DNA from 4 places in the Vibrio sp. QJM3NY_27 genome. Region 4 is predicted to be linked to each of the others. Evidence: predicted binding sites of a transcription regulator. Region 4 holds the regulator's gene; each other region holds the start of a gene.
What was found. The regulator MetJ, encoded in region 4, represses methionine synthesis genes. The targets are predictions, from matches to a motif close to TTAGACNTNTANANGTCTAA.
Positions count from the first base shown of each region.

Region 1: the regulator MetJ is predicted to act here: its motif matches at 7,095-7,114, upstream of AC3CIA_RS06660 (MetQ/NlpA family ABC transporter substrate-binding protein).
Region 2: the regulator MetJ is predicted to act here: its motif matches at 3,351-3,370, upstream of metN (methionine ABC transporter ATP-binding protein MetN).
Region 3: the regulator MetJ is predicted to act here: its motif matches at 4,152-4,171, upstream of metE (5-methyltetrahydropteroyltriglutamate--homocysteine S-methyltransferase).

Region 1 covers NZ_CM173511.1:1,481,028-1,489,194, reverse strand. The annotation lists gene AC3CIA_RS06690 (NirD/YgiW/YdeI family stress tolerance protein) at 224-586, opposite strand; gene AC3CIA_RS06685 (PLP-dependent transferase) at 1,033-2,844, opposite strand; gene AC3CIA_RS06680 (Lrp/AsnC family transcriptional regulator) at 2,977-3,432, shown strand; gene AC3CIA_RS06675 (type II secretion system protein) at 3,444-4,070, opposite strand; gene AC3CIA_RS06670 (dienelactone hydrolase family protein) at 4,482-5,390, shown strand; gene AC3CIA_RS06665 (IS4 family transposase) at 5,575-6,906, shown strand; gene AC3CIA_RS06660 (MetQ/NlpA family ABC transporter substrate-binding protein) at 7,145-7,948, shown strand; gene AC3CIA_RS06655 (haloacid dehalogenase type II) at 8,166-8,167, shown strand, end outside.
Region 2 covers NZ_CM173511.1:2,744,505-2,752,671, reverse strand. The annotation lists gene AC3CIA_RS12240 (carbohydrate porin) at 1-535, shown strand, start outside; gene AC3CIA_RS12235 (MetQ/NlpA family lipoprotein) at 628-1,437, opposite strand; gene AC3CIA_RS12230 (methionine ABC transporter permease) at 1,547-2,230, opposite strand; gene metN (methionine ABC transporter ATP-binding protein MetN) at 2,220-3,254, opposite strand; gene gmhB (D-glycero-beta-D-manno-heptose 1,7-bisphosphate 7-phosphatase) at 3,495-4,046, shown strand; gene AC3CIA_RS12215 (MliC family protein) at 4,165-4,500, shown strand; gene treR (trehalose operon repressor TreR) at 4,590-5,534, shown strand; gene treB (PTS trehalose transporter subunit IIBC) at 5,738-7,162, shown strand; gene treC (alpha,alpha-phosphotrehalase) at 7,302-8,167, shown strand, end outside.
Region 3 covers NZ_CM173511.1:2,258,672-2,266,838, reverse strand. The annotation lists gene AC3CIA_RS10090 (YgiQ family radical SAM protein) at 1-1,605, opposite strand, end outside; gene AC3CIA_RS10085 (hypothetical protein) at 1,936-2,616, shown strand; gene AC3CIA_RS10080 (DUF4250 domain-containing protein) at 2,738-2,938, shown strand; gene AC3CIA_RS10075 (LysR substrate-binding domain-containing protein) at 3,169-4,080, opposite strand; gene metE (5-methyltetrahydropteroyltriglutamate--homocysteine S-methyltransferase) at 4,359-6,707, shown strand; gene AC3CIA_RS10065 (GspS/AspS pilotin family protein) at 6,816-7,214, opposite strand; gene AC3CIA_RS10060 (YciI family protein) at 7,216-7,512, opposite strand; gene yciA (acyl-CoA thioester hydrolase YciA) at 7,707-8,105, opposite strand.
Region 4 covers NZ_CM173511.1:3,245,810-3,253,976, forward strand. The annotation lists gene AC3CIA_RS14610 (bifunctional aspartate kinase/homoserine dehydrogenase II) at 1-572, opposite strand, end outside; gene AC3CIA_RS14615 (O-succinylhomoserine (thiol)-lyase) at 575-1,756, opposite strand; gene metJ (met regulon transcriptional regulator MetJ) at 1,965-2,285, shown strand; gene AC3CIA_RS14625 (malic enzyme-like NAD(P)-binding protein) at 2,502-3,791, opposite strand; gene rpmE (50S ribosomal protein L31) at 4,124-4,342, opposite strand; gene priA (primosomal protein N') at 4,675-6,876, shown strand; gene cytR (DNA-binding transcriptional regulator CytR) at 7,117-8,121, shown strand.

The sequences.
Region 1 (8,167 bases), 1.8 Mb from region 4:
CTAAGAATCTAGCTTTATTAGAGACGGAGACTGTTTACTGAATTAATGTTGGACGGGTATGGCACTTAGCTATGAGTTATGAGTTATGAGTTATGAGTTATGAGCAATAACACAAAGTAAATACATGCTCTCTATTTGTCATAGTTATAAAACTTTAAAGGAGCCACAATGAGCTCCTTTGAGGTTTAAGTTATCGCTTCAGTTACTACTGCATTCACTCGATTTAGCTACCAATCGCAATTCTATCGACTTCAATTGTTGCCTCTTCCCAGCTATCTTTTTCAACGTTGCCAACAATCGTTATCTTGTCATTTGGAGCAATCGTCAAACCAGCCCAAGCTTCATCCTCTACTTCGATCACAATTGTGTTTTTGCCATCAGTAAACTTGTACTCGTCATCTCCCAAAGAGTGCACAATGTTACCCGTCACCTGAACTTGGGTATCATCTCTTGCTTCTAGGACTTGAGCAACCGTAACAGGAGCGCTAGCCGTCGGGCCACTAAATCCGCCCGTTGCTGGTAAAGTGTTTGCTGTTGCTAAGCCTGAAGCCAGAACCAGTGTAGTAGCAATAAGTACGTTTTTCATAAGAACCTCTAAGGAGTCATAGTTTGTTTTGATGGGTGTACTATGCAGGAGGTGGTATTAATCGCGGATGAAAGTAGCGTTCATAATTCATTCATGTTGAAAATACGTAGAATGACAATACCCAAAAAAACCATAACCATATGATCTTAAACGCTATCTTAATCGAATAATTTTACTTTTTACGAAAATCATTCCTTTTCTAGAGCTCTTGCTCTTTGTTATTCAGTATTCGCCCAGTAATAAGTCATCAACAGAGTCGCTTTCCAAGCACCAATTAAATAGCACTCGATGAAACTACACAGTGAGAGCTTTCTAAAACTAAGGCCTCGCGTGCGGCCTTAGTTTTTCTATCTAGTGATTATAACTGCACTCTAACGGTTACAGTTACCCTACTTCACTGACTTTTCTTGCTAACCTTTATTGCCAGCTTAGCTTACTGACCTAAGTTACTGAGTAAGCTGACTGAACTTCGGCAAGCTCTTCACAAACCTCTGATGTACATCCATATAGGTTTGCATATAGATTTCATCGATACTGTTACCACTAGGGAAACTCGATGAGAAGTCTGCGTGTTTGCGGTCGATTGACAATTTGGCTGCCTCGATAATGTGAGCAATGAACATTCGAGGATCTTCCAAGCCGATAGAGATACGCATTGTGGTCGGTTTGATGCCTGCTTCATTGAGCGCCTCGTCGCTGAGTTCAGAATGCGTAGTCAGTGCCGGGCACAGTGCCACCGTATTGGTTTGCCCTAAACTCACTTGCATGCCGATTGCGGGCTCAAGCATGTCGAAGAACTGTTTAAACCCATCTCGATTGATTGGCGCCCGATCGCCGTTGCCTTCCATGTCTATGGTAAACAGCGCTGCAGGTAACCCCAAGTACATGTTGTTCTGGCAGTGTTCATAGTTATCACTATCTGGCAAAGCTGGGCACGACACATTGATGTCTGGGTGAGCATCGAAGATCTTCGCGAGAGTCAGAGTATTAATGGTTTTCTGCACCACGCGCATCTCATAGGTTTTCATACCATTGAGCACTTCGAACGCTTTGTCTGCGTCTAGGAATGCGCCCTTAATGTAATACACATTCCAAAACAGCGTTTCGTTCCATGGAATGGTGGCCACATCGCCGTTAGGTTTGTTACAGGTGACCTCTTCTCCTTTTGGCACAAACATGGTCTCGTTACGACCGATGACTACCCCAGCCGTTGTGGTGCCGGAACCCGCCAGTTCTTTGGTGTAAGAGTGAATGACATAATCTGGCCTTTCCATAACATCATCGCGTTTTAGTACTGGATGCAGTAATGGTGTACCCACTGTAGAGTCGACAATCACATCCCAACCACGAACGTGACCAGCTTTACTGATGCTAGCAACATCTAACACGTATCCATGCGGGTTACACGGTGACTCTAGGTAAACGTAGATTTTCTTACCTGCGGCGAGGCGATCCGCGTATTTATCGGCAACCTCATCAAGACGAGCCGCAAACTCATCACCTGAATAGCCATCGACCCACTCTACCGCGACATTCAGATTAGAAGGCTTTCCAAACCAATCTTCCAATAGCTGATAAGAACCGCCGTAGATATTGCGTGAAGCCAAGACAATGTCTTCATGCCCGAGCAAGTGGCTTAACAACCCATCAATAGCCGCCATCCCCGAGTTAAAGTTCCATGCGAGGTATTCGTTGGCTCTGGAGCCTGCCTCAATATCAACCATGTGGTTAGCCAGTGAAATCGATGTTGGGTTAAGCAGTCGAGAGTAAATATCGTGCAGCGGCTCTTTACCGTTGAACGCATCTTCAATCCATTCTGTACACGCAAATAAATAGGTCGCAGTGCGTGTAATGACAGGGCTTGCAGAGAATATAGCAGCGACATTATCGAAGATAGGATACGCACCTTTAGACGCAAAATTACCATTATTGGTGGCAATGGATTGGTAAGTGGCACGCATTGGGTTTTGCAAATTGTCGAGGATCTTTGCGATCTGAAATGACAAAAAGCGTTTAGCGTTAAACCAAGCGATTCGGTCACTCTTGTCAAGCTCTGAAAGCCCATCAACGGTTAACGCCCAAAGGTCATGCGTCTTGATATTGGCTTTATACAATGTCGCCGCCAGTTCAATTAGTGTGATGCCGTAATCACTGTTTGGGTCGATACCAAAATGTTTTGCCTGCTCAATGGCAAGGGCTTCTGCTTGTTCGTGTTTGGTCGTTTTACGCAGCGGGCTAAGTTGAGTTGACGTATTCATAGTTCAGTCCTTTGTTATACCTCCTTTAATTTTAGTTTTGGGCAGATGTTAAAAATTGCTATTTGCGAAGTAAGACATACACTTTGAGCAATAATATTGCCAAACTAAATTCGATATTGATGGATTATACTAATGGACGAGATCGACAAGAAAATACTGGCTGAACTGCAAAGCAACGCTCGGCTCACCAATCAAGAGTTGGCCGATCGCGTGTCGCTATCGCCCTCTCCTTGCTTACGCCGAGTTCGAGCATTAGAGAAACAAGGGATTATTCGCGGCTATCACGCCAGTGTCGACCAAGAAGCATGCGGCTTGCCTGTGAATGTGTTTGTGTTAGTGAAGCTTGAAAAGCCGACAGAAGAGAACATGCGAGACTTTGAACTGCACATTGAAGCGATTGATGAAGTGTTGGAGTGCTTTTTGATGACAGGTAATCACGACTACCTATTGCATGTGGTCAGTGAATCGCTCAAAAGCTACGAGCAGTTTATCCGCAAGCAACTAACCCGCCTACCCAATATCGCTTCTATTGAATCCAGCTTCGCCTTCGGTCAAGTAAAAACAAAGACCAAGCTGCCAGTGAGATAATTAGAAACGACTTAGTTTGACTGTGCAGAAGGCATTGGATAGTCATCTCCAGTCATACAGATAAGTGCACCGCCAAAAGCTTTGTCGTAACGTACTTTTCCGGTCGTATTCGAACTTTCTATATCCGTGTTGCCGTCGATAATCTGATTAATTTCTTGTGCCACTTTTGTTGGTACCAACCATATACAAGCCGCAAGAGAACAGGTTGCTGACGACGATTCACAACCTGTCTCGGAGCTTCCTCGTGCCCAGCGGCTATCCTTTTCCTTAAGCAGTAATTGCGTTGCTATGTAATCTGGGTGATCGATGTACTGATCACCACCTATCCATGTATCGCCATAAGGTAGGTACGGCCCTTGCCATGTTGATAAGCCCAGATTTTCAATTAAGTGATTGATGTTTAAGTAGCCGAAGTTCGTGTCGGTATCGGAAGTAATTGGAGGTAAAGAGCCATTGTCATGAGAATATTGCTCCGCTGCATCCAAGACAGTATTCAGTTGCCCGATCAAAAATGTTGCCTCATCGACACGGGAAATACGATTACCGATCTGGTTGTAGATAAAAAATGCGGCAATGAACATGAGTAAACTAAACGATGCAAGTTTCCATTTTTTTATCTGACGCAAAAGTCTTAACATCTATTTTTTATCTCTCATCAAGAAGGTTCTGATAGCGCTAAGGCGATCCCTATCGGAAATGATTATACCAGAGTAAAATCAAGCGGTTTGTATTGAAACATTCTGCCCTATTGACCGTAAATATGCCTAGCTCTTAAAGGTCAATTTAGAACTAGACCCTCCCCAAAAACAAATAATAATCACCACCCTATTTCACTGACTTAATCACTTACATCAACCTTGTGTTGATTGATTCAGTAAAACAAACCTAAGAGATGGGAATCGATTCCGAAGTGATCGTTTTATCTGACTGTCATCTAATTTTTGTACTTTGATATAACAAATAGCCTAAAAGATATTGAGCGATCGTTCAAATATATTGAAATTTCCACTATAGTTGATTGGTAAAACAACTCACAACAAGGAAAAGTTATGAATCAAAGTACCGAGTCTCAATCAGATCCAACTCGATCTATCCCTCAAGAAGCATTTGATTGGTACGACGAATATGCGCACGGTCTGATTGATCGCAGAGAATTTATGGCTCGTCTATCTGGGTTGGCTGTACTTGGCTTAACCATGACAACGCTAACTTCTGCACTGATCCCTAATTATGCGCAGGCAGAGCAAGTCTCTTTCAATGATCCTTCCATCACAGCAACCTACGAGACATTTCCTTCACCTAAAGGATACGGAGAAGGCCGTGGTTATTTAGTGGTACCAAAAGAGTTAGCGGATAATGCGCCAGTTGTCTTAGTTGTTCATGAAAATAGAGGCTTAAACCCATATATAAAGGATGTGGCAAGACGACTCGCAGCCGCGGGGTTTATTGCGTTTGCACCTGATGCACTCTATTCGCTTGGTGGGTATCCAGGTAATGATGATGAAGGTCGAGCAATGCAAAAATCATTATCCAGAGAGAAAATCGAAGAAGACTTTATCGCCGCTGCAAACTTTTTGAAATCTCATGAAAAAAGTAACGGTAAGCTAGGCGCAGTCGGATTTTGCTTCGGTGGCTATATCGTAAATATGTTGGCGGCGGTAATGCCAGAACAACTGGATGCGGGCGTTCCGTTTTATGGTACTCCTGCCGCACCAGATTTAAGAAAGAATGTTAAAGGGCCATTGCTCATCCAATTTGCGGGAATCGACAAACGTGTGAATGCAACTTGGCCAGAGTATGAAGCTGAACTCAAAGAGATTGAGGCAGACTACACCGCTTACATCTATGACGGTGTGAATCATGGCTTCCATAACGATTCAACAGGTCGATATGCTGAAGAAGAAGCAGAGTTAGCGTGGGCACGTACACTTGAGTTCTTTAATAAAAAGCTTTCTTAATAGGCAGCTTTACCGAACCCGTTTTCTTTAAATTCCAAGTTACTGCCCTATACCTTATTCAACGAAACCCAAAAGGCCTCATACGTGCGAGTAATGCCGATCAGTTAAGAAATTTGTGAGATCATTTGACCGATCCTCAAAAGGCTTCAAAATCCGATATTAGGAAACTAATATCGGATTTTTTATGTCTTTAGAAAGCCAACTTGCGAATACTTTTCGATCATGTAACACCTTTCATCACTTTGATAGATATTCTGACATTCTTAGCCCAGACCTTATTCAGCAAGGCTTCGAACAAGCGGGGGTCGCAACGGTGAGAAGAAGGCGTTTACCTTTAGAGGCTGTACTTTGGTCCGTTGTAGGAATGAGTCTTTTTCGACAACAATCTGTTTGGGATATAGCTAATCAACTCGATATTGTCCTGCCAGACAAACAACGTTTTGTTGCCCCAAGCGCTGTTGTTCAGGCGAGACAGAGATTGGGCGAAGAAGGTGTTAAGCAAGTCTTTAAGAAGATGGCAGCGCATAGCTATCAATCGTCTAACTTCGAAACTTGGTGTGGACTAAACCTTCTATCCGTCGATGGTGTCGTTTGGAGAACGACAGATACACCTGAAAATCATCAAGAGTTTAAAGCACAGCGCAATCAATCAGCTGAAAATATTTACCCTAAGGTACGTATGGTTTGTCTGATGGAGCTTACGAGTCATCAGATAATCGATAGTGCATTCTCTGACTATCGAACCAACGAAATGCGCCTTGCAGAAGAACTCATTGAACAAACCCCCGATCATTCTCTGACTATTTTTGACAAAGGATATTACTCTCTAGGGCTACTTAATCGCTGGAATAAAGTAGGCCAAGAAAGACATTGGATGCTCCCTGTGAGAAAGGACTTTCAGTATGAAGTCGTTCATAAATATAGCCAGAGTGACGCTATCGTTGCTATAAAAACGACACCTCAAGCAAGAAAGAAATTCAGTGACCTCCCTGAGATAATAGAAGCACGGTTAGTGTCGAAAATTATCAAAGGAAAGAAATATCAGGTGCTTACATCAATGCGTGATGGGTTGCACTTTCCTGGTGAAGACATTGTAGAGCTCTATCGCTACCGTTGGGAAATCGAATTAGGTTATAGGGAAATGAAGCAAACCTTGCTTGATAGTGAGTATACATTGCGAAGTAAGCGCCCAGATATGGTCAAACAGGAGCTCTGGGGGATTTTGTTAGCCTATAACCTTATAAGGCAGGTTATGACAAAGGCAGCGAGCAAGTTAGATAGCGTCTGGCCGAATCAATTAAGCTTTACGAGTAGTGCCATGGCTGTGACTCAATACTTTGCAGCTTTACCTTTAACGAGTCCTGGGAAACTACCCAAACACTATGAAGTACTACTACAGCAAATATCGATGTTTATCCTACCACCTCGAAGAGAAGATAGAAGTTATCCTCGTTGGGTGAAACTGAAACCTAAGAAATATGCAACGAATAGAAAAAATGCCAGTCAGCTTAACTGACTGGCATTACTCATACGTGCGAGGCCTTTGTTTTCTCAACGCTATATGGGCTTGCCCTACAGATAGGTTTGGGGTGTCGACATTCTGGTATTAAGTACACCTAGCTGCTTAATATCAATCTAACCTCTTAATATCAATCTAGCTTTGCTTCTAACAAACCTATTGACCCGATCGTATAAATAGATAATATAGACATCTAGACGCCTACATGTCTTTTGGTTAATTAAATGGAGTTATCATGAACAGCTACAAAAAAATCACAGCATCCCTGTTGGCATTAGCTTTCGTATTCGGCGTAACAGGATGTGGAAAAAAAGACGAGGCTGTCATCAAGATTGGGGCGACAGTTGGCCCACATGCACAAGTTGTACAAGCAGTTGCCAAAGAAGCAGCAAAGCAAGGGATCAATATTGAGCTCGTCGAATTCTCAGACTACATCACACCTAACGCAGCACTGGACGATGGAAGTATCCAACTGAACAGTTACCAACATCAGCCATTTCTCGACAACTTTAATGCCAATCACGATAGCCAGTTAGTTTCTATCGGACGTTCAATTTTGATGCGTATGGGCGTTTACTCGAACAAGTACACTTCGCTTGACTCTATCCCAGATAACGCACGAATCGCGATTCCAAACGACCCAACGAATGGTGGGCGCGGACTATTGCTACTTGAAGATGCTGGGCTGATTTCTTTAAAAGACAACGCTGGTTTCAACGCTTCATTAAGCGATATTGTTGATAACCCAAAGAACATTCGATTTGTTGAAGTGGATGCCGCTCAACTACCCCGCTCTCTTGACGATGTAGATGCAGCTGCAATCACCATGAACTATGTGATGTCTGCTGGACTGGACCCTAAGAAACAAGGCATTTACTTAGAGAAAAAAGACGCACCTTTAGCCGTGATGGTTGTGGCGGCGCGAGAAGAAGACAAAAATAACAAAACGTATAAAAAGATCATTTCAATTTACCACTCACAAGAGATCAATGACTTTTTAAACAGCACTTTCAAAGGCACCATAGAAGCCGCAAATTAGACCAAGAAAGTCACCTTAGATTTGGCGTTGCCTGTTACTCATTAAGCAACGCCAGACATTAAGCAACGCCAGATTGAGTTGACGTGTTCATCGCTGACTCATTCCTGCCTCTTTTCAAATTTGAAGCAAAGCTTAAGTTACTTAAAGCAAGGTTGAAAACGGTGTGATGAGAGCAGATTATGTAAGTATGAAATTCAATTAATTCTGGGTTCTTCGCGT
Region 2 (8,167 bases), 500 kb from region 4:
GCTAACCGCGAGCTTGAATCAAAACCTATCAGGCGGTTTCAACAAAACCATTCTACAGGTTGCTAACTCTGGTTATGCCGAGCAGATGACAACCTTTGGTACCGGTAAGGGGATCGTACGTGATGCAAGTAATAATGACGCCGAGGGCTTCCGATTGATTAACTGGGGCGTGCTTGCGATTGGCGAGAACATCGAGTTTGGCCACACTGTTCGTTATGCAGCATCAACCGGTGTTGGCGCCAATAATAGCGATGATGATTCTTTTAGTGCGGTCATTCGCCCGCTTTACAAGTGGGACAAGCGTATGCGTACCATTCTTGAAATTGGTGGCTTTGTTGAAACTATCGATAACAAAGATGGGGCGGGTGGTAAATTCACAATCGCTCAGGCTTGGGTTCCACAAGTGGGTTTCTGGTCTCGTCCTGAATTCCGTATCTTTGCTACTTATCTAAACGATGCTGAAAATGACAATGCCTTCGGTGAAGGTAAAAACAGTGAAATGAGCGTTGGTATGCAAGTGGAAGCTTGGTGGTAAGTCGAACTTTCTTGTAAATCCTAACCAATAAAAAAGGGGCTGACGCTATGTCAGCCCCTTCGGGTATTTATAGATTGCTGTAGTTTAGTTGATTACCAACCTTTAACTACGCCACCTTGGAAGATATCAGAAGCTGCTTTGTACACTTCTTCAGTTTGGTAAGCTTTTACGAAGTTCTGTACATTTTCAGCGTTTAGGTTATCTTCACGAGAAACGATTAGGTTTACGTATGGAGAATCTTTGTCTTCAACGAAGATACCGTCTTTTTGCGGAGTCAGGTTGATAGAGCTCGCGTAAGTTGTGTTGATGATAGACAGTGCAACATCATCAAGAGAGCGTGGCAGTTGTGCTGCGTCTAGTTCAACAATTGTTAGGTTCTTAGGGTTCTTAACGATGTCACGAACTGTTGCTAGAAGACCTGCACCTTCACGAAGCTCAAGAAGACCTTGTTGCTCAAGAAGAAGTAGAGAACGACCTAGGTTTGTTGGATCATTTGGTACCGCAATACGAGCACCGTCTTGGATTTCGTCTACAGATTTCACTTCTTTAGAGTAACCCGCAATTGGGTAAACAAACGTGTTGCCAGCAATAGTTAGCTTGTAACCACGGTCAGCCACTTGCTGATCTAGGTACGGTGCGTGTTGGAATGCGTTGATGTCGATAGAGCCGTCATCCAGTGCTGCGTTTGGTGTTACGTAATCTGTGAAAGTTACTAGTTCAACATCTAGGCCGTACTGCTCTTTTGCTACTTTAGCTGCAACTTCAGCAACTTGTGCTTCAGCACCTGCCATTACGCCAACTTTTACTTTAGAAGTGTCGACTTCTTTGTCACCACAACCTGCTAGTACTAGCGCTGATGCCGCTGCTGCGATAGTCAGTAAACCTTTAAGGTTAAATTTCATAATAATCTCCTTTTAATAACTCTATTTAATTTGGTTCAGATGACGTTACGTCTTTTAATAACTCGTTATTGATCAATAGCTTGGTATTAATGCATAACGCTGTCAGTTTTTATCTGTGGTCAACGCGGCGAACTAATGAATCACCGATTGATTGAATAATTTGTACCAGTACAATCAACATCACTACCGTCACAGCCATGATGGTCACATCATAACGGTGGAATCCGTAACGAATCGCGACATCACCTAGGCCACCACCACCAACAGTTCCTGCCATTGCTGAGTAGCTCACAAGCGTTACTAATGTAATCGTTACTGAGTTGATGATAGTCGGTAGCGCTTCAGGAAGCAGAACCTTATTGATGATTTGTGTTGGTGTTGCGCCCATTGATTGAGCTGCTTCCACTAGACCTGTTGGTACTTCTAGTAGTGCACTTTCGATAAGTCGAGCCACGAATGGGATAGCGCCAATCGTCAATGGAACAATCGCTGCTGTTGTACCAATGAAGGTACCAATCAGCATCTTAGTCAATGGGATAATCGCAACCATCAATACTAAGAAAGGCACTGAACGGCCCACGTTCACAACCGCACCGAGAATTTTGTTTAGCTTGGTGTTCTCTAACAGACCACCTTTTTTAGTCGTATGTAGAATCACGCCTAATGGGATACCGACAGCGAAGCCAACAATGCCCGCTACAGCAACCATGTAAAGGGTTTCGCCTGTTGCGCCTAATAGAAGGTTACCGTTAAGGCTGATCCAGTCAGCAATCTCGTTGAAACTAAAGGACATAGCCAAGTACCTCTACTTTTACATTGTTGTCGCGTAGGAATTGAATAGCAGCATTATCATCGGCTTCATTACCGAACAGTTCAGCAACCATCATGCCGAATTTAACGCCGCCAGCGTAATCCAGGTCTGAGCTTAAGATGCTGACATCGATGTTGAACTTACGTGCGATTTGCGTCATCAGCGGAGCATCGACCGTTGCGCCAGTAAACTCAAGGCGTACCAGCGGGTAGCTGCTGTTTACGCGAGTTTCTTGCAAGCGCGCTTGATAATCTTCAGGAATCGTAAGATCCAAGGTTGAGCGAATAAATTGATGTGCCAGTTCTGTCTTAGGGTGTGCAAAGATGTCACCGACAGTCCCTTTCTCTACCAATTCACCACCGCCAATGATCGCTACTTCGTGACAGATGCTTTTAACCACATCCATTTCATGAGTAATCAGTAGGATAGTGATACTCAACTTACGGTTGATTTCACGTAGTAGCTCAAGAATAGATTGAGTCGTTGCTGGATCTAGCGCACTGGTCGCTTCATCACATAGCAATACTTTTGGGTCTGACGCTAGCGCACGAGCAATTGCGACACGCTGCTTTTGACCACCACTTAAGTTCGCAGGGTAGGTATCACGCTTATCCGATAGACCAACAAGCTCAAGTAGTTCACTCACTTTCGCTTCAATCGCAGCTTTATCTCTACCAGCAAGCTCTAAAGGCAGTGCTACGTTGTTAAATACAGTACGAGAAGACAGCAGATTGAAGTGTTGGAAGATCATACCGATGTTACGACGAGCTTCGCTGAGTTCTGATTTGCTGAGTTTTGTCAGGTCAATACCGTCAACAATCACTTCACCTGAGGTCGGGGCTTCCAACATATTTACACAACGGATCAGGGTACTTTTGCCTGCACCTGAAGAGCCGATAACTCCAAAGATTTGACCTTGAGGTATGTGAAGGTTGATATCGATTAAGGCATTGATTTCTTTAGTGCCTTGATAAAAAACCTTGTTGACTTGATTCACTTTAATCATAGAGAAACCCGTGCAGGTGGAACAGAATAATATGTCGATAGCTCGCTCGATTTACAGACGATGCTATGGTGTTCTATGATCTAAGTCAATAGATATTTTTACGTCTAGACGGCTAAACGTCGATTGTGTTGCTAAGGTAGAAACAAATCGTTAACGAACGCAAAACTAAATAGATAGTGATGAAGCAAATAAAGCGTGTAATAATTAATGATTAATAGAGAGTTGATAGAGAACTGAATTTTGTCTAAACCTGCTGTTTTTTTAGATCGTGATGGTGTGATTAACGTTGATCATGGCTACGTACATGATGAGCATGACTTTGAATACATCGATGGTGTGTTTGAAGCGGCAAAAGCGTTTAAAGATATGGGCTATTTATTGGTACTTGTGACCAACCAATCTGGTATTGCTCGTGGCAAGTTTAGCGAAGATCGTTTTCTTTCTTTGACGCAGTGGATGGATTGGAACTTTGTCGATAATGGCGTTGAGTTAGATGGTATCTATTACTGTCCTCATCACCCTGAACACGGCATTGGCGACTACAAGCAAGATTGTGAATGTCGTAAGCCTAAACCTGGTATGTTCATTTCTGCGCGTGACTTTCTCAAAATTGATATGGCTAACTCGGTCATGATTGGCGATAAAGCTGAAGACATGATGGCCGCAGAAGCCGCTGGTGTTGGTACCAGAGTATTGGTGAGAACCGGTAAACCCGTGACTGAAAAGGGTGAGGCACTTGCCAGTGTAGTGCTAGATAGCATTAAAGATGTTCCAGCTTTCCTGAAAGGCTGATACATTTTCCTATCGTTAACAGGCTTACTTATTACGTGGGTTCTAACCAGTCAACTGGGGTGCTAACCCATAAATAAGATATCAGCGCCGTTAACTATATAAAGATGAGGAACGCAGTATGAAAGCATTGTTGGCAGCATCTCTATGTACGGTAGCGTTAGTCGGGTGTTCTCAATCCGCGGCGCCTGATGGTGCAGTCTCGGATGACCAATTCGTGACTTATCAATGTGAGTCTGACGCTTCATTTAAGGTCGCTTACCTTGGTAATGAAAAAGCGGTATTACGTTTGCCAGAGAATGAATATCGCCTAACTCAAATAGCGGCAGGTTCAGGAACGAAGTACATCTTAGATGATGGAACCTCTGAACTGATCAATAGCGTCACTTTACGCACTAAAGGTGACAACGCACGTCTAGAACTTGGTCGTGTCGTCTATAAAAATTGCCGAAAGTAAGTCATAGTTAACTTCTAGGATTTACAAACAGTTAAGTGAGGGGTTATGCCCTCGCTTTTTCCTCTCTTCCCTTTAACGTTAGACTTTTTATGAGCAAAAAACTCACTATTCTCGATATTGCTAAGCTGTCCGGTGTTGGTAAGTCAACTGTATCTCGCGTTCTGACCAATGATCCAAAAGTGAAACCTGAAACCCGTGAAAGGGTGGAAAGAGTAATTCAAGAATCTGGGTACTCGCCTTCAAAGTCTGCACAGTCTATGCGTGGTGGCAGTCAAAAAGTCATCGGCGTAATCATTTCTCGTCTGGACTCTCCTTCTGAAAACAAAGCGGTAAGTACGATGCTGGCCGAATTGTATCGAGCGGATTACGATGTGGTGATCATGGAAAGTCAGCTTGATAGAGAAAAAGCCAATGAGCATCTGCAGGTTCTCAAGCGTCGCAATGTAGACGGCATCATTGTATTCGGTTTTACTGACTGTGATATTCCTGCGATTGAAGCTTGGGAACACAAAGCGGTGGTGATTGCTCTGGATACCGAGAACGTGACGTCGATTAACTATGATAACCAACAGGTGATCAATAGTGCGTTAACGCATTTAGCAGATCAGGGGATCTCTGAGGTTGGCTTCATTGGCGTTGATCCTAGTGATAAATCAACCGGTGAACTGCGTCTTAAGGCTTATCTCGAGTGGTGTGAAAATACAGGTTCAATTGCGAACTATCGTACTGGTCAACTTCATCATGAAAGCGCTTATCAGTTGGTGGATGAGGTGCTTGCTCCTGCGACTCAAGCGATTGTCTGTGCAAGTGATACACTGGCTCTTGGCGTAATCAAACGTCTGCAAGAGTTACAACGTGAAGATGTGGTGGTGACTGGCGTTGGTGGCAATGATCTTCTCTCCTTCTTGTTCCCTCGAGTATTTAGCATTGATCCTGGATATCAATCTGCGGGGAAATTGGCCGCTAATCTATTGATCTCTCAGCTTTTAGGCAATGCAGAGATCTCTCATCACACTCAATCTCCTATTCTATAATCCACTCAATCAAGCGAAATTGAACCGCTTAGATTAAAATTAGAGTGTGATCTCTTTCAATTAATGGGACTGTTCCCATTTTAATTTATTATTCATGAAGGCATTATAATACCCGTGATTGGGAATGTTCCCATTAATCTAAATCGAGTGGTTATAGCTGCATGGTTTAGAAGAGTAATTGAATGAAACCAGGGTGGGGTAGTATGAGTAAGATAGCGAAGCAAGACGTTGCGCGCCTTATCGAGTTAGTCGGTGGCAAAGAGAATATTGCGAGTGTCAGCCATTGTCTAACTCGACTGCGTTTTGTATTGAACGATACGGAACAAGCGAACAAAGCAGAATTAGAGAAGCTTAAACTGGTAAAAGGCTGCTTTACGAACGCAGGTCAATTCCAAGTCGTGATTGGCACCGAGGTTGATGAGGTGTACGCACTTCTGATTGAGCAAACCGGTAAAGATGCATCATCAAAAGATGAGGCGAAGTTGGCTGCTCGTCAAAATATGAACTTCCTTGAGCGTGGTATCTCCCATTTAGCCGAAATTTTCGTACCACTGCTGCCTGCCATTATTACGGGTGGTTTGATTCTTGGTTTCCGTAATGTGATTGGCGACATTCGCATGTTCGACGGCAAAACCTTAGTTGAAATCAGCCAGTTCTGGGCAACCGTTCACTCTTTCTTATGGTTGATTGGCGAAGCTATTTTCTTCTTCTTACCGGTTGGTGTGTGTTGGGCAACGGTTAAGAAACTCGGCGGAACGCCAATTCTGGGTATCACACTCGGTGTGACCTTGGTTTCTCCACAGTTGATGAACGCTTACATGATAGGTAAATCGGTACCTGAGGTGTGGGACTTTGGTCTGTTCGTGATAGAGAAAGTCGGTTATCAGGCTCAGGTGATCCCTGCGATGTTAGCGGGTGTGGCTCTGGCCTTCATCGAGACCAACCTTAAGCGCATTGTTCCTTCTTATCTGTACCTGGTTGTCGTGCCATTTGTCTCGATCATCTTGTCTGTGATTCTAGCGCACGCCTTTATTGGCCCATTCGGTCGTATGTTAGGCGATGGTGTGGCATTCGCGGCTAAAGTGGCAATGACTGGTGACTTCGCGATTCTTGGTTCAGTGGTCTTTGGCTTCCTATACGCACCTTTGGTTATTACAGGTATTCACCACACAACCAACGCTGTGGATCTACAACTGATGCAAGACTTAGGTGGCACACCAATCTGGCCTTTGATTGCGCTATCAAACATTGCACAAGCTTCAGCGGTTGTCGGCATCATTATTTTGAGTAAGCGCGAAGGCGAACGAGACATCTCGGTACCAGCAGCAATCTCTGCTTACCTAGGTGTAACGGAACCTGCGATGTACGGCATCAACCTTAAATACAAATTCCCAATGCTGAGCGCAATGATCGGCAGTGCCGCAGCGGCTGCAATCTGTGGTAGTGCAGGTGTGATGGCGAATGGTATCGGTGTTGGTGGTTTGCCGGGTATCTTATCGATTCAACCTCAATATTGGTCGATTTACTTAGTCGCGATGTTGGTGGCGGTTGTACTGCCGATAACGCTGACATTGTTCTTCTATAAACGAGCACAGATGAAAGGCGAACTAGAAACCGCCAACGCGTAATGCATTTAGCAAGCGATGACTTCAAGTGAGTCATCGCTTTTTCTCTTATTTATAGCTTTTTCTTTTAGTTATAACGGCTATTCGACCATGTAAGCATGGTGATTTTTATTTTATATTTTCAGGTAAGTGAGTGTTAGAGATGGCGATGACTGAACATGATGAAAGCTGGTGGAAAACCGCAACCATCTATCAAATCTACCCAAAGAGCTTTTGTGACAGTAGCAGCAAAGGTACTGGCGATATCAAAGGGATCATTTCGAAACTGGATTACCTCAAACATTTGAGCGTGGATGCGATTTGGCTAACCCCAGTTTACGCGTCACCCATGATCGATAATGGTTACGATATCTCAGACTATTATGCGATTAACCCCCAATTCGGCACCATGGAAGACTTCGACCTACTGCTGTCTGAAGCGCATCAACGTGGCATTCGCATCGTGATGGATATCGTGGTAAACCATACCTCGACAGAGCATGCATGGTTTCAATCTGCTTTGGGCGATAAAAACAGCCCGTATCGCGATTACTATATCTGGAAAGATCCCGTAGATGGCCAAGCACCAACTAACTGGCAGTCTAAGTTCGGTGGTAATGCGTGGGAACTCGATGAGGCGACAGGGCAATACTTCCTACACTTATTCGCCAAAGAACAGGCCGACCTTAACTGGGAGAACCCGGTTGTACGCGAAGAAGTGAAAGACGTTATCAGCTTCTGGGCTGAGAAGGGCGTTGACGGTTTCCGCTTGGATGTGATCAACCTAATTTCGAAGCAACAAGATTTCCCTAACGATGATATCGGTGATGGTCGTCGTTTCTATACCGATGGTCCACGTGTGCACGAATATCTGAAAGAGATCAGTGAAGCGGTATTCCAGAAGTACGGCAGCGTGACAGTCGGCGAGATGTCTTCAACCACGTTGGAACATTGTCAGAAATACTCAAATATTGATAATAGCGAACTGTCGATGGTGTTTAACTTCCACCACCTTAAGGTTGATTACAC
Region 3 (8,167 bases), 990 kb from region 4:
ACCCGGGTGAGCAGAGATGAAGTAAGGAATTAGGTACTGTTTCTTACCGGCTTCAGCGCTGTACTTCTCGAACATCTCTTTGAAACGATCGTAAGTGCCCATGCCCGGTTTCATCATCAGATCCAGAGGGCCTTTTTCAGTATGCTCTGGAGCAATCTTCAAGTAACCACCAACGTGGTGAGTCACAAGCTCACGTACGTATTCTGGAGACTCAATCGCAAGGTCATAACGAACGCCTGATGCGATCATCACTTTCTTGATGCCCGGAACCTTTCTCGCTGAGCGGTAAAGGTCAATGGTGTGCTGGTGGTCTGTGTTCAGTTTTTCACAGATTTTAGGGAACACACATGATGGGCGACGACAGTTAATTTCAGCTTTAGGATCAGAACAACCTAGACGATACATGTTCGCCGTTGGTCCACCCAAGTCAGAAATCGTACCGGTAAAGCCAGGTACTTTATCTTTAATGTCTTCGATTTCATCCAAGATCGATTCTTTCGAACGGTTCTGAATGATACGACCTTCGTGCTCTGTGATTGAACAGAAAGAACAACCACCAAAACAACCACGCATGATGTTAACCGAAGTTTTAATCATGTCGTATGCAGGGATCTTTGCTTTGCCATACATAGGGTGCGGAACACGCTTGTACGCAAGGCCAAACACGTAATCCATCTCTTCAGTTGCAAGAGGAATTGGCGCTTGGTTTACCCATAGTTCGCGGTCACCGTGACGTTGAATAAGAGCACGACCTGAATACGGGTTGGTCTCTAGGTGCAGAATACGGCTAGCGTGAGCGTAAAGAATACGGTCGTTATTGAGCTTTTCGAAACCAGGGATACGAACCGCGGTTGTTTTTGCATCGTGACGAGAAGGACGAATCGTAATTGGCTGCGCTTTTACTTCTTCTTTTTCATCTTTCTTGGTATCACATTGCGTTTCTACTTCGTACGGGTTAACCGGAACGTAGGCTTTGTTCGGTTTTTCGATACGAGAAGAATCAATAATTTTGTAACCTTCAGGCGCTGCAGGCAAGTTGATAGCAGTACCACGAATGTTTGTCAGCGTAGACATGTCTTCGCCATCGGCAATGCGGTGTGCCACTTCAACCAGTGCACGCTCAGCGTTACCGAAAAGAAGAATGTCTGCTTTTGCATCAAACAATACAGAGCGACGAACTTTATCAGACCAGTAGTCGTAGTGCGCAACTCGACGTAAGCTGGCTTCAATACCACCAAGAACGATTGGCGTGCCTTTGTAGGCTTCACGACAACGTTGAGAATAAATCAGAGTTGCACGGTCAGGACGCTTACCACCTTCATTGTTTGGTGTGTAGGCATCGTCGTGACGAAGTTTGCGATCAGAGGTGTAGCGGTTGATCATGGAATCCATGTTACCCGCTGTGATGCCGAAGAATAGGTTAGGTCTACCCAGTTCCATAAAGGCATCTTTACTGTCCCACTTTGGTTGGGCAATGATGCCCACGCGGAAGCCTTGAGCTTCAAGCAAACGGCCAATGATAGCCATACCAAAGCTCGGGTGATCGACATAAGCGTCACCAGTTACAATAATAATGTCACAGCTATCCCATCCAAGAGCATCCATCTCCTTTCTACTGGTAGGCAAAAAGGGTGCTGTTCCGTAGCACTCGGCCCAGTATTTTTTGTGTTCGTGAATAGGAGTGATATCGCTGTACATATTTCAACCTCTGATTTTTGAGGCGGGAATTATAGCGGCATGAGCCTAGACTAGCCAGTAGAACATGCCCCTGTTAGTTCTGATGTCTTTCGCCATTTTGCAGATAATGCTGACAAAAGAACCATACAACAGCATAGTTGAAGCCTTGAATAACGTCGCTAATTTGTGATTTTGATTAGTGTTCGCAGCAGTTTTTGATATTATTCGCGAAAATAAGTCTGAATAAGTAGATCCACAATGGTCGAATCATTATTAGTACAATTTGCTCCCATGCTATTAGGAGCCCAACTGATCTTAACTTTAATCTTAGTGAAGGGTGACATTTGCCCTGGTCAACGTGGCCGTATTCACAAGATGTTACCTGCGATTGGCGTGCTTTGGCTTGCTGTTGCTTCATTAAGAATTGAAGCGTTTCTGATCGTATTCGCTATCTTCTATTTCTATTCTCAAGTTCAAACTAAGAAGACACGTGACTCAGGCCCTATCTGGGTGATGTACCTTGCGTGTGGTTTGGCGCTTTCATACGTTGCTATTCAAGCGACTGAGCAAGCAACTACCGTCGGTATTATTACTACTTTACTGCTGGTGGCACTGTTGGGGTCTGCGTTTGGTCATTTACTGCTGACGATTGCAAGAACGCGCTTACAAGCATTTCACCGTGTTCTGCCTGTTGTGGGCGTATTAAGTGGCATGTTGGTGGTGTTGGCGACCGTGATTAACGTTTATTCACTGTCTGAAGCGCAACTAGAACCTGTTATTTCAACTTTGTTGTTTAGCTTTGCTTTGCTTATCTCTTCTATCGTGGTTTGGTGTTGGCATTTGCTGTTTGTCAAAACCCCTGAAAAGCTTCAGCTGACTCTTTCATTGTTGATGTTATTGGCGGCGGCTGTTGGTTTAACGCCAGTTTGGGCGATGTAGAAGGTTACTGATCTCACAAGCCTTTCAGTGTTGAATCGAAAAAGTGTGATCTGTTTTTTAGCGTGGTGTTGGTAAGCGTTCTAAACTTAAATCTGGTCGGTGTGTTCGTTAGGAGTACGGGATGGATTTAAGCAACGTCAAAGGTTTCGATAGCATTATTTTGCTGGGAATCGTGAATGAAAAACTTCGCTTAGAATGCGATAGCTTTGAAGAGCTGATCAGTATGTATGAAATGGATATAGAAAGTGTTGTAGGTAAGCTTGATATGCTTGGCTATCAATACGATCCATTAACTAACCAGTTTAAGTCTTATCCAAGATAAGCAGCAAACTGGCGCATGTTCTATTGATAGCGAGTTAGTTATCGATTGTGAGCCAGTTATCGAGAATGAACTAGTTATCGAGAGTGAGCTAGTATCGTGAATGAACAAGTACCGCCATTGTCGGTACTAAAGCTAAAAGAAAAAAGTCACAGATAATCTGTGACTTTTTTGTTTCTGGCGCATGCCTATCAGGTTCAACGCAGGCATAAACTAACCCAACAACGAGTCTCTTAAACGACCTCAATGCCATCTAGGTGACTCTTACTTTGCTGTCTTGCCGTGCTAAAGAAAGCTTGCAGGTAACGTTTGTCTTTTTCTGAGTTTCTTACCGCTGCGAACAACCTTCTTGAAAGCCCTTTGCCTAATGGTTTGCTGGCAATGAGTCCTTGTCTTGAAAATTCACTAATTGCCCAGTTAGGCAAAGCTGCAACTCCGAGCCCTGCCGACACCATTTGAACCAGCATTAGTGTGTTGTCTGCCTGTTTCCATTTTTTAGGTTCAACACCCGCTGGCTGCAAAAAGTGCTTCACGACATCTAAACGCTGTTTTTGAACCGGGTAGGTGAGCATAGTGATATCGCTAAGATCTTGCGGATCAATGCTCGATTTTTCGGCCAAAGGTGAATTGATTGCTGTAATCAAACGCATCTCGAAATCAAAAAGCGGTTCGTAATGGACTTCCGAACGCGGTTGAATATCAGAGGTGATCACCAAATCTAACTCACCTGCCATTAATGCGGGCAGCGGCTCAAAACCAAAGCCTGACGAGAAATCGAGCGTCACGCTTGGCCAAGCAACTTGGTACTCTTTCAAAGCGGGCATTAGCCATTGGAAGCATGAGTGACACTCAATCGCCATGTGCAAGCGACCATTCACATCCTCTTTCAGGCTTGCGAGTTCGTTCTCTGCTTTAGCTATTCTTGGCTGTATTTCATCGGCAAGCTTAAGCAAGATCTCACCCTCAGAGGTGAATTTTACTGGCCTAGTTTTTCGTAGGAAAAGCTGACCGCCAATACGCGCTTCAAGATCTTTTAATTGATGAGAAAGCGCCGACTGAGTCAGGTGAAGAGAGGTCGCAGTGGCTGTTAACGATCCGCTGTCTCTCAAGGTGGTCAATGTTCGAAGGTGTTTAAGCTCTATCATGAGTATTCCTCATATTCCCTAAGCCAATTCAATATTTCTTAATAATCACCCTACGGTGTTTTTGATCTTTTGTAAACGTCTAGATGTCCAGACGGATTTAAATTGTTCATCTTTGAATGATTAAAGATGAATATTATTAATAAACAAGATGAATATTTGGACGTTGTCCATAGATCGGATTAAGGAGATAGTTTAGCCATCCAGACGCCTTTGTGGAAAATTAAAACATCAAAGGCAGTCTGACCGGAAATTAAAATTATCGAATAAGGAACAGACTCATGACGACAACAACGCATATTCTTGGCTACCCACGCATTGGTGAAAAACGCGAACTTAAATTCACGCTCGAGAAATACTGGCGCGGTGAAATCGATCAATCTGAGCTCAAGCAACTCGGCAGCGAATTAAGAAATCGTAACTGGAATGTACAAGCTGACGCGAATCTAAGCTTTGCAACTGCGGGTGACTTCGCATGGTACGACCATGTTCTGACAACGACTCTACTTCTAGGCCACGTTCCAAAGCGTCATGCTGGTGGTTCTGAAGATGAAAAAGCCTTCCCAGATCTGGATACCTTGTTTCGTGTTGGCCGTGGTCAGTCTCAAGTTCAGTCTACCTGTTGCGGTGGTACGCATACGTCTAATGATGGCACTAAAGACAGTTCGGCGGCTTCTGACATGACTAAGTGGTTCAACACCAATTACCACTACATTGTTCCTGAGTTCAGCAAAGACGATTCGTTTGAGGTGAGTTGGCCACAATTGTTTGACGAAGTGAGTGAAGCGATTAAAGCCGGGCATAAGGTGAAGCCAGTCCTTCTCGGCCCGCTGTCTTACTTATATCTAGGCAAAGAAGTGGAAGAGGGCTTTGACCGCTTAACCTTGCTTCCACGTTTGCTTACTGCTTACCAAGCGATTTTGGCAAAACTCGCCAAGTTGGGCGTTGAGTGGGTGCAAATCGATGAACCTATCCTTTCTCTGGAACTTGAAAAGCAGTGGGCTGATTCATTCAAACTGGCTTATCAAGTGATTCAAGGCGATGTGAAACTATTGCTGACCACTTACTTTGATTCTGTGACTGATACGTTAGGCAAGATCGTGGAATTGCCCGTCAACGGCTTACACATCGACTTGGCTGCCGCACCGCAGCAACTTGATGAAGTGGTGAATAAGTTACCGGAAGATTGGGTACTTTCTGCGGGTGCAATCAATGGACGCAATGTTTGGCGAGCAGACTTAGCTTCTCAGCTTGAGTTACTGCAACCTGTGAAAGAGAAGCTGGGAGACAAGCTGTGGGTGGCAAGTTCATGTTCGCTGCTGTATAGCCCAGTAGATTTGGAGTTAGAAGAGACGCTTAGCGAAGAAGTGAAGAGTTGGTTTGCCTTTGCAAAACAGAAAGTGACCGAGGTGAGCTTATTGGGTGCGGCGTTAGACGGCGATCAAAATGCCATTTTGGCGTGTGAGACTTACAGCCAACCTATCGTTGCACGTAAGAGCGCGACTCATGTGAATAAGCCGCAAGTTCAAGCTCGACTCAATACCATTACTAAAGCACTAGCAGAGCGCAGTGCTCCATACGCAGAACGCGCAGCGCATCAGTCTGAGGTGTTGGGTTTACCGCTATTACCAACCACAACCATTGGTTCGTTCCCACAAACAGGGGAAATTCGTCTTCAACGCAGTGCTTACCGCACTGGAAAACTGAATGAGTCGGAATACAACACTGCACTGAAAGGTCACATCGCAGATGCTGTTAAGCGTCAAGAAGCACTGGATTTGGATGTGCTTGTTCATGGCGAAGCTGAACGTAATGACATGGTGGAGTACTTTGCGGAAAATCTAGCAGGCTTTCAAACCACCAAGTTTGGTTGGGTACAAAGCTATGGCTCTCGCTGCGTGAAGCCAGCGATTGTGGTCGCGGATATAGAACGTGAGAAACCGATGACGGTAGAATGGTCGACCTATGCTCAATCTCTGACTTCAAAGCAGATGAAAGGCATGCTGACAGGACCCGTCACTATTCTATGTTGGACATTCCCACGTGAAGACATCTCACGCAAAGAGATCACTAACCAACTGGCGTTTGCTCTGCGTGATGAGGTGTCTGATTTGCAAGATGCAGGTATCAACATTATTCAAATCGATGAACCTGCTATTCGTGAAGGTTTACCACTGAAAAAGCGCGACCACGCAGAATACCTAGAGTGGGCGGTCGATGCCTTTAAGATCTCAGCGGCGAGTGCTAAACCAGAAACTCAGATCCATACCCATATGTGTTACAGCGAGTTCAACGAGATCATTGATTCAGTAGCCGCGCTAGATGCCGATGTGATTACCATTGAGACTTCTCGCTCGAACATGGAGCTACTGAAAGCGTTTGAAGAGTTCAACTACCCGAATGCGATTGGACCGGGTGTTTACGATATTCACTCGCCAAACATTCCGTCAGAAGAGTGGATTGTTGATTTACTTAAGAAAGCGGCAGAGAAAATTCCAGCAGAACGTTTGTGGGCAAACCCTGATTGCGGATTAAAGACTCGTAACTGGGCAGAGACAGAAGCGGCACTCACTAACTTAGTTTCGGCGACGAAGACACTGCGTAAAGAGTGGGAATCAGCTGAGGTATAATTCAGTCTAAGATTTTGATTGATCCGTTAATCCACGATGAACCACAACAAAGGCCTCGCATTTGCGAGGCCTTCTGGTTTTATACTTGTTCGAATTTCGAGCTAGAAACTAGCTGCTACTTTGACACGTCTCTTTACTGATCAGCTTCTCAACGATCAGTTGTCCGCGAGTGTTGCGAATCTTGATGTTGTAAGCCAAGCCCATGTCGAGATTTGCTCTTACTTCAGAGTTGGTGCAGTAGCTATTCACACTCATGTCTACAACTTGGTTTAAAGGTTTAGCACCTTTTGCATCTTGGTTGTAGATCATCATGATTTCGATAACCGTGTTTTTTGCCAGTACGCGCATGACCGACAGCGGGCCATACTCAATCGGCAAGCCTGCGGATAAAACGCCAGCGCGATGTTGCGCCATCATTTCTAGCTGTCTTTGTTTGTCTTGTTCACTTGATGAGCTACAGCCTGCAAGCAGAACAGCAGCCAGTGAACCGATAATCCATTTTTTCACGTTAAAATACTTTCTTGAATGGTTTAACAATCACATTTTGGTACACACCAGCAGCAATGTACGGGTCTGCGTCTGCCCATGCCTGTGCATCGTCTAAAGAATTAAATTCAGCAATCACAGTAGAGCCTGTGAAGCCCGCTTCACCAGGGTTATCTGAATCAATCGCTGGCATTGGACCTGCTGTCAAAAGGCGGCCTTCATCGTGAAGTGTTTGTAGGCGTTCTAGATGTTGTGGGCGAACACTTAGGCGTTTTTCTAATGAATTTTCGACGTCTTGAGAAAAAATCACGTACCACATATTGAGATATCCTTATTTTACTTCACTAAATTGAGGGCGTTTAAATTCGCTATCTTGCTAATTTACGCGAACTAATTGGTATTGGAAGAGCTAATGATAAGAAATTGTGAAATGGTGCGGCAGAGTGAGAAGGTCTTTAGCATTTTTAATCGAAACGACTAAAGACCTTAAAGTGCGATAGGGTCGTCGAAGGACTATTTGTTGATTGGGCGAGGTTTACCGCTTTCATCTACAGCAACGTAGTTGAATGTCGCGCCACATACCTTGTAACGATCGCCGATGCCGTGATCAAGTACCGGCTTAACCCATACTTCTAAGTCGATATTCATCGAGCTACGACCAATCTTGGTGCAGTCACCATAAACACATACCACATCACCCACTGAAACTGGTTGTTTGAACTCGATACTCGATACTGAAACCGTGACTATCTTGCCGTTAGAGATCTCTTTCGCCAGTATCCCGCCAGCAAGGTCGAGCTGAGACATTATCCAACCACCGAAAATCTGGCCTGCTGCATTGGTATCAGAAGGCATCGCCAAAGTGCGAAGAAGTAAAGAACCAATCGGGTTCAAAGTTGATTGAATAGTCATTGTTGTACTCTTAATGGTATTGATTGTTTTAAATTTAAATAGATGTGTTTGCGGGGCTCGTA
Region 4 (8,167 bases):
TCGCAGTTCTGAGCCATAAAGCCAGTAATTACCACGCGACAATGTGCATGCTGCGCCAAGGCTTCTTTAATCAGAGGATAAGAGCGTGCGCGGTCAACTTCAGGTTGAGCACCCGCTTCTGCACGTAAAAAGGCACGTGCATCTTGAGCAACTGCTTGTAAGTCATGCTGGCACAACAACGTCGCCAACAAACGTGAAGACCAAACCTCACCATGACCCAGTACTTGTGCTTTTTGTGCTTCACTCAAGGGAGCCGTTAGCTCACCCAAAGCGGTAAATTCTTGTTGGATGGTTGCCGTTAGTTGCGAGGCGGCTTCACCTTCAAGCAGAGCCTCAATCAGTTCAAGTTGAAACTGACGAAGGGTTTGCAGGCATTCATGAGCAATACGACCATCTTTGTCGAGCGCTTCGACAAACTCAATTAAGCGGTTGGTTGTTTTACCTGCGGCCGATACCACCACCAAATCCGTCGCTGATGAATATTCTCTAAGAATGTTGACCACGCGTTGGTAACATTCAGGGTTCGCTAAACTGCTGCCACCAAATTTATGTAGCTGGCGAAAGGTTGCCATTATTAAGCCTCCCCTTCAGCGATAAAGCGTTGTGTTTTTTCAAACGCTTGCTTGAGATCGTCGATTAGGTCTTCCGCATCTTCAAGGCCAACAGAAAGGCGCAGTAATTGTTGAGAAACACCCGCTTCTGCCAATGCTTCTTCGCCCATCGCACGGTGAGTCATCGACGCAGGGTGACAAATCAGGCTTTCAACACCACCCAGTGATTCAGCCAAAGAAAATAGCTCTAACTTATCGACAAAATATTTAAGCGCTTCAAAAGAGCCCGCAAACTCAAAGCTCAGCATGGAACCAAAGCCCAACTGCTGTTTCTTCGCGATCTCGTGACCTGGGTGTTCAGGAAGGCTTGGGTGGTAAATAGTGCCCACCAGATCTTGTTGTTGCAGCGCTGTCAGAATTTCACGTGAACTCTCTTCGTGAACACGCATACGTGCACCTAGCGTACGAATACCACGTAGAGTCATGTAACTATCAAATGGTGTGCCGGTCGCACCAATACAGTTGCCCCACCATGCAAGCTCTTCAGCGTGCTCTTCAGTTTTCGTCACGACAACGCCACCAATAACATCTGAGTGTCCGTTGATGTATTTGGTGGTTGAGTGGATAACAAAATCAGCACCCAGCTCTAAAGGCTTTTGGAACACCGGCGTCAAAAACGTGTTATCGACAGCAACCAGAGCACCAACCTCTTTCGCTTTACGGCAAGTCTCTGCAATATCAACCACACGAACCAACGGGTTCGATGGCGTTTCTATTAAGATCAACTTTGGCTTGAGCGCGATCGCCGCATCCAACGCTGCTTGATCCGATTGATCAACGAACAAAACTTTGAAGTCACCTTTTAACGAGCGGGTATTAAACAGGCGGTAAGTACCGCCGTAGCAGTCGTGCGGAGCGATAATAAGATCATCGCCACCTAAGAAAGCCGAAACCCATAAGTTAAGCGCCGAAGTACCGCAGTTAGTCACCACTGCACCTTTGCCAGACTCAAGCTCAAACAATGCCGTTTCTAATAAACCACGATTTGGGTTACCAGAACGGGTGTAATCGTACTTTGGCACTTCACCAAAAGCGGGAAACCCATAGTTAGTCGAAAGATAAATAGGTGGGACAACGGCATGGTGTTGCGTGTCTGACTCGATACCAGTACGTACTGCGATTGTTGCTGGCTTCCGGCTGCTCATAGGTGCTTCCTTACAAGTTTTGCGTCTGAGAATCACAGCGGCTTGTCGGCATTCTGCGGCTGTGTTAGATATATGTTATTCACTTTACTTTCATAAACGTGAGACGTCAACACTTCTGGACGTCTATATGTCTTTGCTTATGGCAGTAAATCCCGCTAAAATCACCACTATTAATTTATTCTAACAACTAAAGTGATGAAGGTACGCAATGGCCGACTGGAATGGTGAATACATAAGCCCATATGCTGAGCATGGAAAGAAAAGCGAACAAGTAAAAAAAATTACAGTTTCTATCCCTCTAAAAGTGTTAAAGGTTCTTACTGACGAGCGCACTCGCCGCCAGATTAATAACCTACGCCATGCAACAAACAGTGAGCTACTGTGCGAAGCCTTTCTACATGCGTACACAGGCCAACCACTGCCAACGGATGAAGATCTCCGTAAAGACCGTCCAGACGACATCCCGACTGAAGTGAAAAAGCTGATGACAGAGATGGGTATCGAATTCGAAGCGTTTGACGAAGAATAAAAACAACTCAGTCACTGCCTTCAATATTGATTCGCTATAGCTGAACCTTATTTGTCACATCACCCACTACGTTATCGGTAGCTGCTCTGTGAATGATAGACATAAAAAAAACCGACTCCTATGAGTCGGTTTTTTATTATTCTTTTTCGCTCAATAGAGCAACAGCTATTAAGCTATTAAGCTATTAAGCTATTAAGCTATTAAATTATTAAAGCATTAAGCCATATAGTTAGCAGGCATCTCAATACGAGCTACGCCAGATTCAACGGCCGCTACTGCAACCGCTTTTGCTACGCGAGGAAGTAGACGTGGGTCCATTGGCTTAGGAATGATGTAGCCTTTACCAAACTCCAGTGCAGTCTCACCTGCAGCGGCGAGTACTTCAGCCGGAACTTCTTCTTTCGCTAGTTCACGAATCGCTTTAACCGCAGCCAGCTTCATCTCATCATTGATTTCGCTCGCACGCACATCAAGCGCACCACGGAAAATGAATGGGAAACAAAGTACGTTGTTTACTTGGTTCGGGTAATCGCTACGGCCTGTACCCATGATAAGGTCAGAACGAACTTCATGAGCAAGCTCTGGCTTGATCTCTGGATCTGGGTTTGAACATGCAAACACAACAGGCTTATCAGCCATCAGCGTGAGTGCTTTAGCTGGTAGCAGGTTAGGACCTGATACGCCCAAGAACAAGTCAGCGCCTTCGATAACATCTTCAAGCGTGCGCTTGTCCGTGTTATTTGCGAATAGCGCTTTGTATTCATTCAGGTCTTCACGACGAGTGTGGATTACACCTTTACGGTCAAGCATGTAAATCTTCTCACGCTGAGCGCCACACTTGATCAGCAGTTCCATACAAGCAACCGCCGCTGCGCCAGCACCTAAACAAACGATCTTACACTCTTCAAGCTTCTTACCTTGAAGCTCAATCGCGTTCAGCATACCTGCAGCCGTTACAATCGCTGTACCGTGTTGGTCATCGTGAAAAACAGGGACATCACAACGCTCAATCAGGCGACGCTCAATCTCAAAACAGTCAGGTGCTTTGATGTCTTCTAGATTAATACCACCGAATGTATCTGCGATATTCGCAACCGTATCAACGAACTCATCGATTGTGCGGTGTTTTACTTCAATATCGATAGAATCTAAACCAGCAAAACGCTTAAACAATAGCGCTTTACCTTCCATAACAGGTTTAGAAGCAATAGGGCCAAGGTTACCTAGGCCAAGAATCGCTGTACCGTTAGAGATAACTGCAACCATGTTGCCTTTACCTGTGTACTTATAAACGTTATCAACGTTCTGTGCGATCTCGCGAACAGGCTCAGCCACGCCTGGGCTGTATGCAAGTGCTAGGTCTTCTGCAGAATTTGCAGGCTTCGTCAGTGCTACGGCTATTTTGCCTGGAATTGGGAACTCATGGTAATCAAGAGCTTGCTGACGGAATTGTTCTTGAGGCGATAACGCTTGAGAGGATTGATCTTGGCGGCTGTCTTCAGACATAGGTGTAGGTTCCTAGGATATTATTATTTGGGGGATCTTGTTCATGTTAATAGATGTACTTCAAAGTTCCTAGGTGGTTAAAGCCTCTGTCTCATTAAAAAACGAGATTTCACTACTAATAAGACCAGTGAGCAGTTGAAATTACTGTCGCTTGTTGAACTTTCGAGCGGATTTCGAGAATGGAGTATTGGGTGTAAGTTATGAAACAAAACTCAAGCGGTTTGCCTGTCGTTTTCGAGAAGTTGATGGTTGAATATGATTCAGCATTTTCTTAAATTTCAGGCAACAAAAAAGGACACCGAAGTGTCCTTTTTATGTCTAAATAGCGAGAATTACTTCTTGCTAGAAAGAGCACCGAAACGCTTGTTGAAGCGATCAACACGGCCGCCAGTATCTACGATACGTTGCTTACCAGTGTAGAATGGGTGACATTTGTCACATACGTCTAGGTGGATAGATTCTTTTGCAAGCGTTGAGTTGAACTCAAATGTGTTGCCGCAAGAACAAGTTGCAGAAACTGCTTTGTATTCTGGGTGGATACCAGTTTTCATGGGATAACCTCAAGTAGGCCGTGTCGCTATACGATTCTAAGCCGTACACCACACGTAGTTAAAAAATAAAATAAAGACACCGCTGCATCACTAAACTGCGATAAAGCCATACCTTTAAGGCGCAGTATAGTAATGAATCTATAAGGCAGGATCAACTGATTTGATACATTTTTCACCAATAGCCTCTTTTATTTCCTTTGTCGGCCTGAGATTTCGGGCTCTCGTTATCTTCCTGCGTTAACTCGATACTCTCATCCAAACTGCTCCTCGAATTTAACGCCCTTATCCATTAGACTGTTCGCTCTCGTCAACTCAGATAAAGCTGTCCCTTTATGCGTCCAATGATTGCCCGCGTGGCACTGCCTGTTCCACTAGACAAGCAGTTCGATTACAAGATTCCTAACCACCTATTCCCGATTATTGGTGGACGAGTCTCTGTGCCTTTTGGACGACAAACCTTAACAGGTATTGTTACAGCTCTGGTTAACGAATCTGAATTCGATCTAGACAAGCTCAAGCCCATTAAAGCCTTATTAGACAACCAACCTGTTTGGCCAGAATCGGTCTACTCACTCTTGGTATGGTGCAGCCAGTTCTATCAGTATCCACTGGGTGAAACCTTGGCTAATGCTCTACCAAGCGCTTTACGAAAAGGCAAAGCTGCCGACTTCGCAACGCTGGTTGAGTGGCAATTGACCCCATCAGGCAGAGATCAACTGATGCAAGGCTTTGGTCGTGCGGTTAAGCAAGCCAAAGTGATGCACATGCTTGAGCACGGCCCTGTTCCTCATCAAGAATTCATTGACGAGGAAGTAGGCAGCGCAGTGCTTAAAACGTTGGAAGAGAAAGGTTGGATTGAGTCGGTAGAGAAAAAGCCAAAGCGCCAGCCATGGCCAGTTGAACTTGAAAACGAACAAGACAAGCCGAAGCTCAATGCTGAACAAGCGATCGCGATTGCGACAGTAAATAGCCAAACCGATTTTAGTTGCTTCTTGCTAGAGGGGGTTACCGGCTCAGGTAAAACCGAAGTCTACCTCAATATGATCAAGCCGATTCTCAAGCAAGGTAAACAAGCATTAGTCTTGGTACCGGAAATAGGCCTCACTCCACAAACGATTAATCGCTTTAAGCGTCGTTTTAATGTGCCTGTTGAGGTGATTCACTCTGGATTAAACGATTCTGAACGATTGAATGCTTGGTTATCAGCACGTGACAAAATAGCGGGCATTGTGATTGGTACGCGCTCGGCTCTGTTCACGCCGTTCGCTGATCTGGGAATTATCATTGTCGATGAAGAGCACGACGCCTCTTATAAGCAGCAAGATAGCCTACGCTACCACGCTCGTGATGTCGCGATCATGCGTGCTCATAAAGCGCAGATTCCGGTTGTGTTAGGCTCGGCGACTCCGGCCTTTGAAACGCTGCACAACGCTCAGATCGGTAAATACAGTTACCTCACCCTGACCTCACGTGCGGGTGTCGCGCTGCCGACCACCAATAAAGTGTTGGATGTGAAGGGTGAATATCTAGAAAGTGGCTTGTCTGCGTCGTTGATTGCTGAAATGCAAAGACACCTCAAAGCGGGCAACCAAGTGATGTTGTTTCTCAACCGCCGTGGGTTCTCTCCCGCATTGATGTGTCACGATTGTGGTTGGACAGCGGAATGTAAGCGTTGTGATGCCTACTACACCTATCACCAGTACAGCAATGAGATGCGCTGTCACCACTGTGGTTCTCAGCAGCATATCGTGCACAATTGCCAAGGCTGTGGTTCAGCGAACTTAGTGACGGTGGGTGTTGGTACCGAACAGCTAGAGGCTCAACTTGGTCAGCTATTCCCTGAATACAAAACCATTCGTATTGACCGAGACAGCACCCGCCGCAAAGGCAGCTTAGAAAGTGCGCTCGAGTCGATTCGTAAAGGTGAATACCAAATTCTTATCGGTACACAGATGCTTGCTAAAGGCCACCACTTTCCTGACGTGACACTTGTGGCGTTATTGGATGTGGACGCCTCTTTATATAGTAGTGACTTCCGCGCCTCTGAACGGTTGGCGCAACTGTTTACTCAAGTCGCCGGTCGAGCAGGCCGTGCCAGTAAGCCGGGTGAGGTTATCTTACAAACTCACCATCCAGAACATGGCTTGTTACAAGCGTTGCTGCACAAAGACTATAACCACTTTGCCCAAACCGCATTGGCCGAGCGTAAACAAGCGATGCTGCCACCTTATACCTTTATGACTCTATTTAGAGCGGAAGCCAATGACACACATTTGGTGGAAGAGTTCTTGCGTCAGGTTCGTCATACATTAGAATCGCACCCCTTGTTTGACCAATATTGCATGGTTCTAGGCCCCACCCCAGCGCCACTGGCCAAGCGAGCGGGCAAATCACGCTGGCAGTTGATTCTACAAACTCAGACTCGTTCGTTAATGCAGAAGTTATTAATGAGTGCGAAGCCGGCAATTAATATGTTACCTGCTGCGAAAAAAGTCCGTTGGTCACTCGATATTGAGCCGCAAGATTTGAGCTAAACCTACTTGGGTTAAAACTAATGATAAGTTTGTTCACAAATATTTCATATTTCTCGTGAGCAACCTCACACTAGTCATGTGATTTTTGTTAATCTAGCCGTAACTTTACACGGATGAAACGAATAAAATATTGCAATAAAAAAAGTGTTAGCAACACTTTCATAATATCTATCCGATTGTATTAATTATTCACGCCTTAAATACTTAGGCGACAAAGGAACTTAAAAGAGGGTTTAATTTATGGCGACAATGAAGGATGTTGCCCAGCTAGCAGGCGTCTCAACGGCAACAGTATCACGTGCATTGATGAACCCTGAAAAAGTCTCGGTTTCGACTCGTAAACGAGTTGAGACAGCAGTACTTGAAGCTGGATACTCACCCAATACATTAGCTAGAAATTTACGTCGCAACGAATCAAAAACCATCATTACTATCGTTCCTGACATCTGTGACCCTTACTTCGCCGAAATCATTCGTGGTATCGAAGATGCCGCTGTAGAGAATGACTACCTCGTTCTACTGGGTGACAGTGGTCAACAAAAGAAGCGTGAGTCTTCATTTGTTAACTTGGTCTTCACAAAACAAGCAGACGGTATGCTACTGCTTGGCACTGATCATCCATTTGATGTCAGTAAGCCTGAGCAAAAGAACTTACCGCCAATGGTTATGGCGTGTGAATTCGCACCTGAGCTTGAACTGCCAACGGTTCACATCGACAACCTAACCTCTGCATTTGAAGCCGTGAATTACCTCGCTCAGTTAGGTCATAAGCGCATCGCTCAGATCTCTGGACCAACGACTGCAACCCTGTGTAAGTTCCGTCAACAAGGCTACCAACAAGCATTGCGCCGCGCTGGAGTATCAATGAACCCAGCTTACAGCACGGTGGGCGATTTCACCTTTGAAGCGGGTGCGCAAGCGGTTCGTCAATTACTTGCACTTCCTGAACAACCTACAGCGATCTTCTGTCATAACGATGCGATGGCGATTGGTGCGATTCAAGAAGCGAAGAAGCTAGGTTTACGTGTTCCTCAAGACCTATCGATTGTTGGCTTTGATGACATCCAATTCGCTCAATACTGCGATCCACCACTAACCACTATTTCTCAGCCTCGTTATGAGATTGGACGCCAAGCGATGTTGATGATGCTTGACCTATTGAAGGGCAACGATGTGCAAGCAGGTTCGCGTCTGCTTGAAGCTAAATTAGTCGTTAGAGGCAGCACCGCACCACCTCGAATGTAACCCTCAGAAATACCCTTATAAATCTGCGGCACATTTTGATGTGCCG